Aquitalea magnusonii: one gene and its partner. The protein of the gene in region 2 binds, or shares a complex with, the protein of the main gene of each other region. Links are inferred from orthologs where the notes say so. Each region holds a gene or a part of one and is shown on either strand. Other genes may lie near its edges.

The links.
Region 1: the proteins of uvrB (region 2) and uvrD are in contact, whole or in part, in a crystal structure (PDB 7EGT), measured with the Thermus thermophilus proteins. The link is inferred for Aquitalea magnusonii from one-to-one orthologs. Residues at the interface, in WP_096411307.1 of Thermus thermophilus: Glu23, Leu25, Arg26, Asp27, Gly28, Glu29, Arg30, Phe31, Arg55, Glu326, Asp327, Phe328, Glu379, Ser382, Gln383, His398, Gly400, Arg401; in WP_096412145.1 of Thermus thermophilus: His654, Arg656, Phe657, Gln666, Asp668, Glu669, Lys680, Arg681, Leu682, Ser683, Lys685, Tyr686, Ala687.

The regions. Positions count from the first base shown.
Region 1 is NZ_AP018823.1:4,561,950-4,567,013, reverse strand. What follows is about bases 1,108-4,085. They hold uvrD (DNA helicase II), read right to left. Parts: upstream 3,685-4,085; coding sequence 1,531-3,684; downstream 1,108-1,530. Other genes in these bases: DLM_RS21395 (substrate-binding periplasmic protein), read left to right, coding at 3,712-4,085; DLM_RS21405 (response regulator), read right to left, coding at 1,108-1,499. Outside these bases: more of DLM_RS21405, read right to left, coding at 1-1,107; more of DLM_RS21395, read left to right, coding at 4,086-4,662; DLM_RS21390 (hypothetical protein), read right to left, coding at 4,688-4,915. UniProt on the Escherichia coli protein: A helicase with DNA-dependent ATPase activity. Unwinds DNA duplexes with 3'-5' polarity. Translocates on single-stranded DNA with 3'-5' polarity. Initiates unwinding more efficiently from a nicked substrate than double-stranded DNA.
Region 2 is NZ_AP018823.1:982,845-987,832, reverse strand. The notes cover bases 1-2,902. They hold uvrB (excinuclease ABC subunit UvrB), read right to left. Parts: upstream 2,507-2,902; coding sequence 494-2,506; downstream 1-493. Other genes in these bases: DLM_RS04835 (serine hydrolase), read left to right, coding at 2,741-2,902; DLM_RS04845 (bile acid:sodium symporter family protein), read left to right, coding at 1-242. Outside these bases: more of DLM_RS04835, read left to right, coding at 2,903-3,607; DLM_RS04830 (GNAT family N-acetyltransferase), read left to right, coding at 3,701-4,183; DLM_RS04825 (flagellar assembly protein T N-terminal domain-containing protein), read right to left, coding at 4,238-4,988. UniProt on the Escherichia coli protein: The UvrABC repair system catalyzes the recognition and processing of DNA lesions. A damage recognition complex composed of 2 UvrA and 2 UvrB subunits scans DNA for abnormalities.

The sequences.
Region 1 (5,064 bases), 3.6 Mb from region 2 along the record:
TCCTCATGGGCTTTGACAAAGCGATCGATGGCCTGCTCAAAGCGGCCGGCTTGCGCCTCGCGTACCGCCTGGTTGTTGAGTTCCAGCACCGACTGCACGTTTTCGGCAATCAGTTGACGCCCCATGTCGCCCAGCCCCACTTCCTCGAACAGGCCGCCAATGGTGGAGAGCAACTCTTCGTTGTCGTGATTGTTGCGCACCAGATCGCGCATGGCGGCATTGCCGGTGTCCTGTTTGCCCTGGGCATAGCAGGCACGGGCAAATTCCATTTGCGCCTCGGCCGGCAGATTGCTGCCCAGCTTCTGGTAGGCGGCCTCGGCCTCGGCCAGCAGGGCGCGTGCCTTGTCGCGGTTGCCCAGCTTGGTCTGCAACTGGCTGTCAATCACGCTGCACATCCATTCGCCGGCTTCGTTGTAGCGGTAGTCACGGCGCAGATTGCCCAGCGTGCGGGCCGCCGTGCCGGTTTCCCCCCGTGCCATCTGCACCCGCGCCAGCATGGCGTAATGGGTGGGGCTGCGGTGCCAGGTGTATTTGGCGATATTGAGGGTTTCTTCGCTGGCCGCCTCGGCGGTTTCCAGGTCCTTGTTGAGCATGGCCACTTCGGCCAGTTGTTTTTGCCGGCGCAGCACCACCGGCGACAGGGTGGTGGCCTTTTCCAGGGTGCTTTGTGCGCCGGGCAGGTCGTGATGGATGCGGTGCAGCTTGGCCAGCCAGTCATAGGCTTCCATCACTCTTTCATTATCGGCCAGCACTTCTTCAAACAGCAGCTTGGCTTCGTCGTAGGCTTTCAGGCCGGTGAGCGACTTGGCCAGACCCAGCTTGGCCCAGGCCAGCGGCTTGAGGCGCAGCACTTCCATGTAGAGATTGCGCGCGGTGTCGAAGTCGCCGATTTTCTGGGCCAGGCTGCCCTTGAGCTTCATGAAGTCCAGCGTAAACTCGCCACGCTGGCTGATCTTGCGGCTACAGGCATCAATGGCAGCCAGGTATTCGTGCCGCATGATGGCTTCATCCACCATGCGGAAGGCCTCGCGTCGCCGCATGGCTTTTTCCAGCCGCTGACTGAGCACCTCGCCGGTGAAGGGCTTGAGCAGGTAGTCATCCGGTGCCAGCTCGGCAGCGGAGATTACCCGTTGCGCCCGCCGCTCGCCGGTGACAATCATGAACACGCAGGACTGCTTGATCAGATTGCGTTCCTTGACCTCCTCAAACAGATAGAGGCCGTCGTAGCCATTCCCCAGGTCGTAGTCGCACAGCACCACGTCGAATTCGAACTTGGCCATCTTGGCCAGTGCATCGCCGGCCTTGCTGGCGTACTCAACCTTGTCAGCGCCGAAGGAGGCCAGGGTCATGGCCAGCGCGCGCTGCATCTCCGGCAGGCTGTCGATGATCAGGAACAGCCGGCTGGAGTATGGGTCCTCGTAGGGACGCCGGCTTGACTCGGCACTGCCCTGCCCGGCAGTCAGGCTCTGGTAGGTGGTGGAAGGTAGCTTGTCACTCATGGCGTCATCATCGACCAGCCTGGCTGGAATGTCATTGTTCGGCGGTCAGTTTGGCATAACGCAAATCCAGCCACTTCAACCCGTGTTCGGCAAAATTGATTTGCAGGCGCACATCATTGCCACTGCCCTCGGCATTAATCACCACGCCAGCGCCGAATTTGGCATGACTGACGCCCTGACCAATACGAAAGCCCTGCAGCGACATGGTGCTGGCCGGCGCGCTGGCTTCCTCCAGCCAGGGTGCGCGGCGTGGACTTGCCTGCGGTACAGGTTTCACTGTAGCAGACAGTACCCGAACCAGCTCGGCGGGAATTTCCTCGACAAAGCGCGAACGGATGGGATAGCGGCTCTGGCCGTGCAGCATGCGGCTCTGCGCGCAGCTCAGGTACAAGCGCTTGCGGGCGCGGGTGACGGCCACGTACATCAGGCGACGCTCTTCCTCCAGGCCCTTGCTGTCGTTCATGCTGTTTTCGTGCGGGAACAGTCCTTCTTCCAGACCGGAGACAAACACCGCGTCGAACTCCAGGCCCTTGGCGGCATGCACCGTCATCAGTTGCAGCGCGTCCTCGCCGGCTTCGGCCTGATGCTCGCCCGCTTCCAGACTGGCCGCACTGAGGAATTCGACAATGGCCAGCTCTGGCTGATCCGGGAAGAAACCGGCTGCGGCGCTCACCAGTTCGTCCAGGTTGGCCAGTCGTTCTTCGCCTTCTTTCTTGTCCTGCTCGTACATGGCGCGCAGGCCGGAGTGGTCGATGATCAGGCTGACGGTTTCCGCCAGCGTCATGGCACTGCTCTTGTTGCGCAGGGCTTCGATCAGCAGCACAAACTCGCCCAGCTTGGCGGCGGTACGGCCACCGCCGGCGGCGCAGCAGGCCTGCCACAGGGTGACGCCCTGCTCACGGCTGATGGCTTGCAGGTTTTCCACGGTGCGGGCACCGATGCCGCGCGCCGGCACATTGATGACACGCAACAGGGCGTTGTCGTCATCCGGGTTGCTGACCAGGCGCAGATAGGCCAGCGCATGCTTGACTTCCTGGCGCTCGAAAAAGCGCAGGCCGCCATAAATGCGGTAAGGCAACTGGGCATTCACCAATACATGTTCCAGCACCCGAGACTGCGCGTTGGAACGATACAGGATGGCCATGTCGGACAGATTCATGCCCTCGCGCTGCAGGTTCTTCACCTCGTCGATGATGAACTGGGCTTCATCGCCATCGGAGTAGGCTTCGTACAGGCGGATCTGCTCGCCCTCGCCCGCGTCGGTCCACAGATTCTTGCCCAGGCGGCCATCGTTGCGCTCGATCAGGGCATTAGCGGCATTGAGGATGGTGCCCACCGAGCGGTAGTTCTGCTCCAGCCGCACCGGCTCGGCCACCTGGAAGTCGCTCAGCAAGGCGCGCATATTGCCCACTTCGGCACCGCGGAAGGCGTAGATGGACTGGTCGTCATCGCCCACGGCAAACAGCACGTTGTGCTCGCCGGACAACAGCTTGAGCCAGGCGTATTGCAGGCGGTTGGTATCCTGGAACTCGTCCACCAGGATATGGCGGAAGCGGCCCTGATAATGGGCGCGCAAGGCGGCATTGGCTTGTAGCAGTTCGTAACTGCGCAGCAGCAGCTCGGCAAAATCCACCACGCCTTCGCGGCGGCACTGGGCATCGTAGGCGGCATACAATTCCACCAGCTTGGCTTCGTAGGGATTCAAGGCGGGTGGCAGACGGTCGGCCCGCAGCCCGGCTTCCTTGTTGCCGTTGATGAAGCTTTGCACCGCACGCGGCGGATATTTCTCGTCCGACAGCTCCAGGCTTTTGAGCAGGCGTTTGATGGCGGCTTGCTGGTCGGCGGAATCCAGAATCTGGAACGCCTGCGGCAGGCCGGCATCGCGGTAGTGGGCACGCAAGAAGCGGTTGCACAGGCCGTGGAAAGTGCCAATCCACATGGTGCGCACATTCACCGGCACCATGGCACCCAGCCGGGTATGCATTTCCCGCGCCGCCTTGTTGGTAAAGGTGACGGCCAGAATGCCGGAGGGATTGACCTGACCGGTGGCAATCAGCCAGGCAATGCGGGTGGTCAGTACCCGTGTCTTGCCACTGCCCGCGCCTGCCAGTACCAGCGCACTTTTGGCCGGCCAGGTGACGGCACGCAGCTGTTCATTATTCAATCCGGCTAAAAGCTCACTCATGACAGGTATTTCTTCTGGGCGTGGTTGATGGACGCATTTTACACCAGCTGGCCGGCATACCGTGGCCAGGTATGCGACAGGCCACAGGCGGCTGCGGTCGCTGTGCTTGCCTGCGGTGTCGGCCAGGGGTTAATTTCGCTGAAACCATCTCCCACTGCCACCATGCATCTACGCCTGTCTTTCCGCTTGGCCCTGCTGTTGTCACTCCCCGCCCATGCCGCCGGACTGACCGCCTATACCGAACATGTGCCGCCGCTGACCTACCAGCAAGACGGGCAGATCAGGGGCTATGCCAGCGAGCTGCTGACCACCATGGCAGGCAAGGCGGGCCTGACGCTCCGCCAGCAGCTGCTTCCCTGGCCACGCGCCTATGTCACGGTGCTAAACACGCCGGATAGCGTGCTGTACAGCACGGTACGCACGCCGGAACGGGAACAGCAGTTCCGCTGGCTTGGGCCCATTGGCAAGCGGCGGGTTTATCTGTACCGGCTGGCCGTGCGTAATGACATTCAGTTGACAACGCCAGGACAATTGCAGCAATGGCGTATTGGTGCCGTGCGTGGCTCGGCCTCACAAACACAGTTGCAGCAACTGGGTTTAAGGCCGGGCATCGAACAAGACAACGCACCGGATGATGCCAGCAATCTGGCCAAGCTGCGGCTGGGCAGGGTGGACATGATTGCCATGCTGGACTGGGCCATGTACTGGCAACTGCAGCAGGCGGGCATCAGCAGCCAGCAGATCAGGCCGGTTGCGCTGCTGGATGGCCAGGAGCAGTACTGGTTTGCGCTGAACCGGCAGACGGCCGCCAGCACCATCACCCGGCTGCAAAATGCGCTGCGCGGGCTGGAACACAGCGGGTTTGTAGCGCAGTTGCAGCAGAAATACCTGGGGCCGGATAAGCAGACCGCCGCGCTGCCGGATTTCAGTCAACAGTTTCAGTCGGCCCGTTGGCGCCCGCTGCAGCGGCATCGCTAGCTGCCGCCAGGCGAGGGGCTAGGGATCAAGCCAGGGTATTGATGGTGCGCCCCAAGGTGCTGAGGCCCTCGCCAACTGCCGTCAGCCCATGTGCCACCGCGCTACCGGTGGCACCGGCACCGCTGCTCAAGCCGCTGCCGGCGGCCTTGGCGGCAGAGTCCAGTTCGGCCACCACGGCTTTTGCTCCCTGACGCAATACGCTGTAGGCCGTGAGGCCAGGTGTTACGGCGGCAACGCCACTGATTGTGCTCATCTCGTTCTCCCCATACCGTTTTTACTTTTTTGATACCAGCGTTGGCTGGCGTGTAAATTTACGTTATGCGGTGTTAAGACAATCAGCCATTTGCTTTACATTTTCTTACCTTGTTTTTTAATCAATAACGCTAATTAACCAGCGGTAAA
Region 2 (4,988 bases):
CCTACTCCAGCCGCAAACTGGGTTTTGACCGCGCCGATCAGATCACCATCGTGTTCTGCGGCTCCAAGAAAAGCCTGGCCAGCGGCGTGCCGATGGCCAAGGTACTGTTTGCCGGCCATCCCATCGGTTCCATCGTGTTGCCACTGATGCTGTTTCACCAGATTCAACTGATGACCTGCGCCGTGCTGGCCCAACGCTACCGCAAGCAGCAACTGGCAGCCGAGGCAGCCCAGACTGTATAAATACAAGGCCGGCAAGACAAAGCCCCGTCAGCATCACACTGACGGGGCTTCAAGCTGCTGACAACGTCGTTGGCTGCGCTGGCACAGCGCTCCGGCACCGCCAGCACTTTCGACTCGCGGATTGCTGCCGCAGCCTCCCATCGATTCCCCTTCCCCTTCCCCTTCCCCGCCATTGCCCTTGCCCTGCCAATTGAAGAAGGGTGCCTCGCTTTCCTTGCAGAAAGCGCGAGCGGGCTGGCAATAAATGCGGGTTACAGATCGCTGATGAACATCTTTTCCTTCAGCGCCTTCAATTCGTCGCGCAGGCGGGCGGCTTTTTCGAATTCCAGATTGCGCGCCGCTTCCATCATTTCCTTCTCCAGCCGCTTGATTTCCTTGGCCAGCGTCTTTTCGTCCATCATCGCCACTTTGGCTTCATCCACCAGCTTCTTGCGCTGGTCTTCCACGCTGTACACGCCGTCGATGATGTCCTTGATCTTCTTGTTGATGCCCTGTGGCACGATGCCATGCTCGGCATTGAAGGCCAGCTGCTTGGCGCGGCGGCGTTCGGTTTCGTCCATGGCACGACGCATGGAGTCGGTAATGCGGTCGGCGTACAGCAGTGCCTTGCCGTTAAGGTTACGCGCGGCACGGCCTATGGTCTGGATCAGCGAACGGTCCGAGCGCAGGAAGCCTTCCTTGTCGGCATCCAGAATCGCCACCAGGCTGACCTCCGGAATATCCAGCCCTTCCCGCAGCAGGTTGATGCCGATCAGCACGTCGAACATGCCCAGGCGCAGGTCGCGGATGATTTCCACTCGCTCCACGGTATCGATATCGCTGTGCAGGTAGCGCACCTTGATGCCGTGCTCGGTGTAGTAGTCGGCCAATTGCTCGGCCATGCGCTTGGTGAGCGTAGTGACCAGCACCCGCTCGCCCAGGTCCATGCGCAGGCGGATTTCCGACAGCAAATCGTCCACCTGGGTGGCCACCGGGCGGATTTCGATCACCGGGTCTACCAGGCCGGTAGGACGTACCACCTGCTCCACCACCTGACCGGCGTGTTCTTTCTCATACGCAGCCGGGGTGGCGGAAACAAAGATGGTTTGCGGCATCAGTTGTTCGAATTCGTGGAACTTCAATGGCCGGTTATCCACCGCGGACGGCAGGCGGAAACCGTAATCCACCAGATTGCTCTTGCGCGCAGCATCGCCCTTGTACATCGCGCCCACCTGCGGCACGGTGACATGGGATTCGTCGATGAACATCAGCGCGTTCTTGGGCAGGTAGTCAATCAAGGTGGGCGGCGCATCGCCCGGTGCGCGGCCGGAAAAATGGCGCGAGTAGTTTTCGATGCCCTTGCAAAAGCCCATCTCGTACAACATTTCCAGGTCAAAGCGGGTGCGCTGCTCAATGCGCTGTGCCTCCACCAGCTTGCCTTCCTTCTGATACCACTGGATGCGCTCGGCCAGCTCCAGCTTGATCTTTTCGCAAGCCTTGAGCACGGTGTCGCGCGGCGTCACATAGTGGCTGGACGGAAACACGGTGTAGCGGCCCACCCGCTGTTTGGTGACGCCTGTCAACGGATCGAACAGGGTAAGCGTTTCCACTTCATCGTCAAACAAGCTGACCCGCAAGGCGGTGTCGCTGCTTTCCGCCGGGAAGATGTCAATCACATCACCGCGCACGCGGAAGGTGCCGCGGCCGAAATCCACATCATTGCGGTCGTACTGCATGGTGGTGAGGCGGCTGATGATGCTGCGCTGTGGCGTGGTTTCGCCCTCTTTCAGGTGCAGGATCATCTGGTGGTAGTCGGATGGATCGCCAATACCGTAAATGGCCGACACCGTGGCCACGATGATGCAGTCCGGCCGCTCCAGAATGGATTTGGTGGCGGACAAGCGCATCTGCTCGATGTGTTCATTGATGCTGGAGTCTTTTTCAATGAACAGATCCCGGCTGGGAACATAGGCTTCCGGCTGGTAATAATCGTAATAGGAGACAAAATACTCAACCGCGTTTTCCGGGAAGAACTCGCGCATTTCGCTGTATAGCTGCGCCGCCAGCGTCTTGTTGTGCGCCATGATGATGGCGGGCCGGCCCGTACGGGCGATGACATTGGCCATGGTGAAGGTCTTGCCCGAACCGGTAACCCCCAGCAGGGTTTGATAGGACAGGCCATCCTCCAGCCCCTCAACCAGCTGGGCAATGGCAGTGGGCTGGTCGCCAGCAGGCGGGAATGGCTGATGCAGACGGAAAGGACTATCCGGGAAGGTAAGCAGCATGGTGTTTTCGCGCGGGTTCAAGTCCAACGATTTTACGCCGATAAGGTGTGGAACTCACTCCCGATTCGCAACAGAATTTATCTGAAAATTGCCTGCCGCAATGGCAAAACATTGTTTAAAATGTAAGCAACCCGATCACGAGCCGAGATGAAGAATCCTTGCACATCAACATGATGTAAGCATGTTTTCTGACAGGCTGTATCTCCACCGACAAGACACGGGAGTGTATCTCTTATGCTGAGAAAATTTGCCGCCCTGCTGGTTTCCGCCGCCCTGGCGATGCCGGCAGTGGCCGCGCCGCCTGGCGTCATGGTAGCCAGCCAGATGGCAGACCATGCCGTACCACGCCTGAATTCACATTCGGTACTGGTACTTAATGGCAATACCGGCGAGCCGCTGTACGAAAAAAACATCCACCAGCGCATGCCCATCGCCTCCATCACCAAGCTGATGACCGCCATGGTGCTGCTGGATTCGGGAGTATCACTGGATCAGGAAGTCACGGTTTCCGATGCCGAGATCGACCGGTTGAAAAACACCACCTCGCGCCTGGCCGTGGGCACCACGCTGCCGCGCAAGGAAATGCTGCTGCTGGCACTGATGTCCTCGGAAAACCGTGCCGCCGCCACGCTGGCCCGCACCGCCCTGCCCGGCGGCACTGCCGCCTTTGTCGAGCGCATGAACAAGAAGGCGCGCAGCCTGGGCATGAACGAAACCGTGTTCTACGACCCGACCGGTCTGGATCTGCGCAACACCTCCACCGCGCACGACCTGGCCCGCATGGTGAAAGCCGCGCACAACTACCCGTTGATCCGCACCTTCACCACCACGCCGGAGCACCAGATCGTCTCGGTTCGCAACCGTGTGCTGCAGTATCGCAACAGCAATGCATTGGTGCGCGAGGGTAACTGGGACATCAGCATCCAGAAAACCGGTTACATCCAGGAAGCCGGGCGCTGCATGGTGATGCAGACCACCGTGGGTTCGCAGCCGCTGATCATCGTGCTGCTGGCCGCTGGAGGCAATTCCGCCCGCGTTAATGATGCGCGCAGCATCAAAACCTGGCTGGAGGCGCATCCTGGCAACTGGCTGGCGGGCTGACCGCTTGCTGACAGAAACATCCGGGCCGGGTAACCGGCCTTTTTTCATCATGCCGAAGCAGACGGGTCTGCCGACCCGCAGCAGGAGTTGCTCTTGACCCTTACCATCCGCCCCGCCACCCGTGCCGATGCTGCACTGATTCTGGGTTTTATCCGCGAACTGGCCATTTACGAAAAAGCCGAACACGAGGTGGTGGCCAGCGTGGCTGACATCGAAAACTCCCTGTTCGGGCCGGATGCCACCGCCCATGGCCTGATTTGCCTGCAGGACGAGCAGCCGGTGGGCTATGCAGTATATTTCTTCAATTATTCCACCTGGCAGGGCAAGTACGGCCTGTATCTGGAAGACCTGTACATCACCCCGGCAGGACGTGGCAGTGGTGCCGGCAAAAAACTGTTGCGTCACCTGGCGCAACTGGCCGTTGCCCGCGGCTGTGGCCGCTTCGAATGGAGCGTGCTGGACTGGAACCAGCCAGCCATTGATTTCTATGAATCCTTTGGTGCTGCCGCCCAGTCCGAATGGGTGAAATACCGCCTGGCCGGCGATGCGCTGCTGCAGTTTGCCGAGCAGGCCTGAAGCAACCAGCTCCAGCAAAAAGCCCCGCATTACGCGGGGCTTCTTTACAGGGGCTCAACGCCGGGTCATGAAACGGACGTAATCGCCCTCTTCCACCTTGAGCCTGGCGCTTTGTACCTGGGCAATGGAGAAGTTGGGCTGGACCTGGGTAATGGTGATGGTGCCGGACAGTTCCTCTGGCACGCCCAGCTCACGCACACCGCCGCCACTGCGCACGATCTGGGCCGAACGCGGCTTGTACAGCAGCATCTGGTCGCCCACCTTCATGCCATCCAAACCACCGACATTGACAAATACCTGCCGGCCATCTTCCACTTTCACCACCTTGGCCGATAGCGGAATGCAGCTGACCACATCCACCAGTTGGCGGCTGGCCTGGTCGAGCAGCGCATCCACCACCTTGCCGTAATCGCCCTGCCAGAAGGCAGCGGTGGCAAAATCCACCGGCAACTGCGCCACCACCTTGCCCTGGGCAATGCGGCTGATGCGCTGGTCAGCCAGCACCGCGCCGGTCAGCGCATCGTACACCCATACTTCCAGGTCGAACTGGCGTGCCGAAGCGGCATATTTGAAAGCACCGCCAAACAGCCCGGCCAGCGGCCCGGTGTAGTAAGCACCCTGCTGGCTGGTATTGTTGGATTCATACATGGTATGGCGCAGACTCTTGCCCACCACGCCGGTGGACAACACCCGCCCGGCCACCACGAACTGCACATCTTCACGCCGCCCCAGTTCACGCACCGTTTCCCAGCCGGCCACCGGCTCATCCGCGGCCATATTGCTCAACACGGTAAGGTGTCCGGCA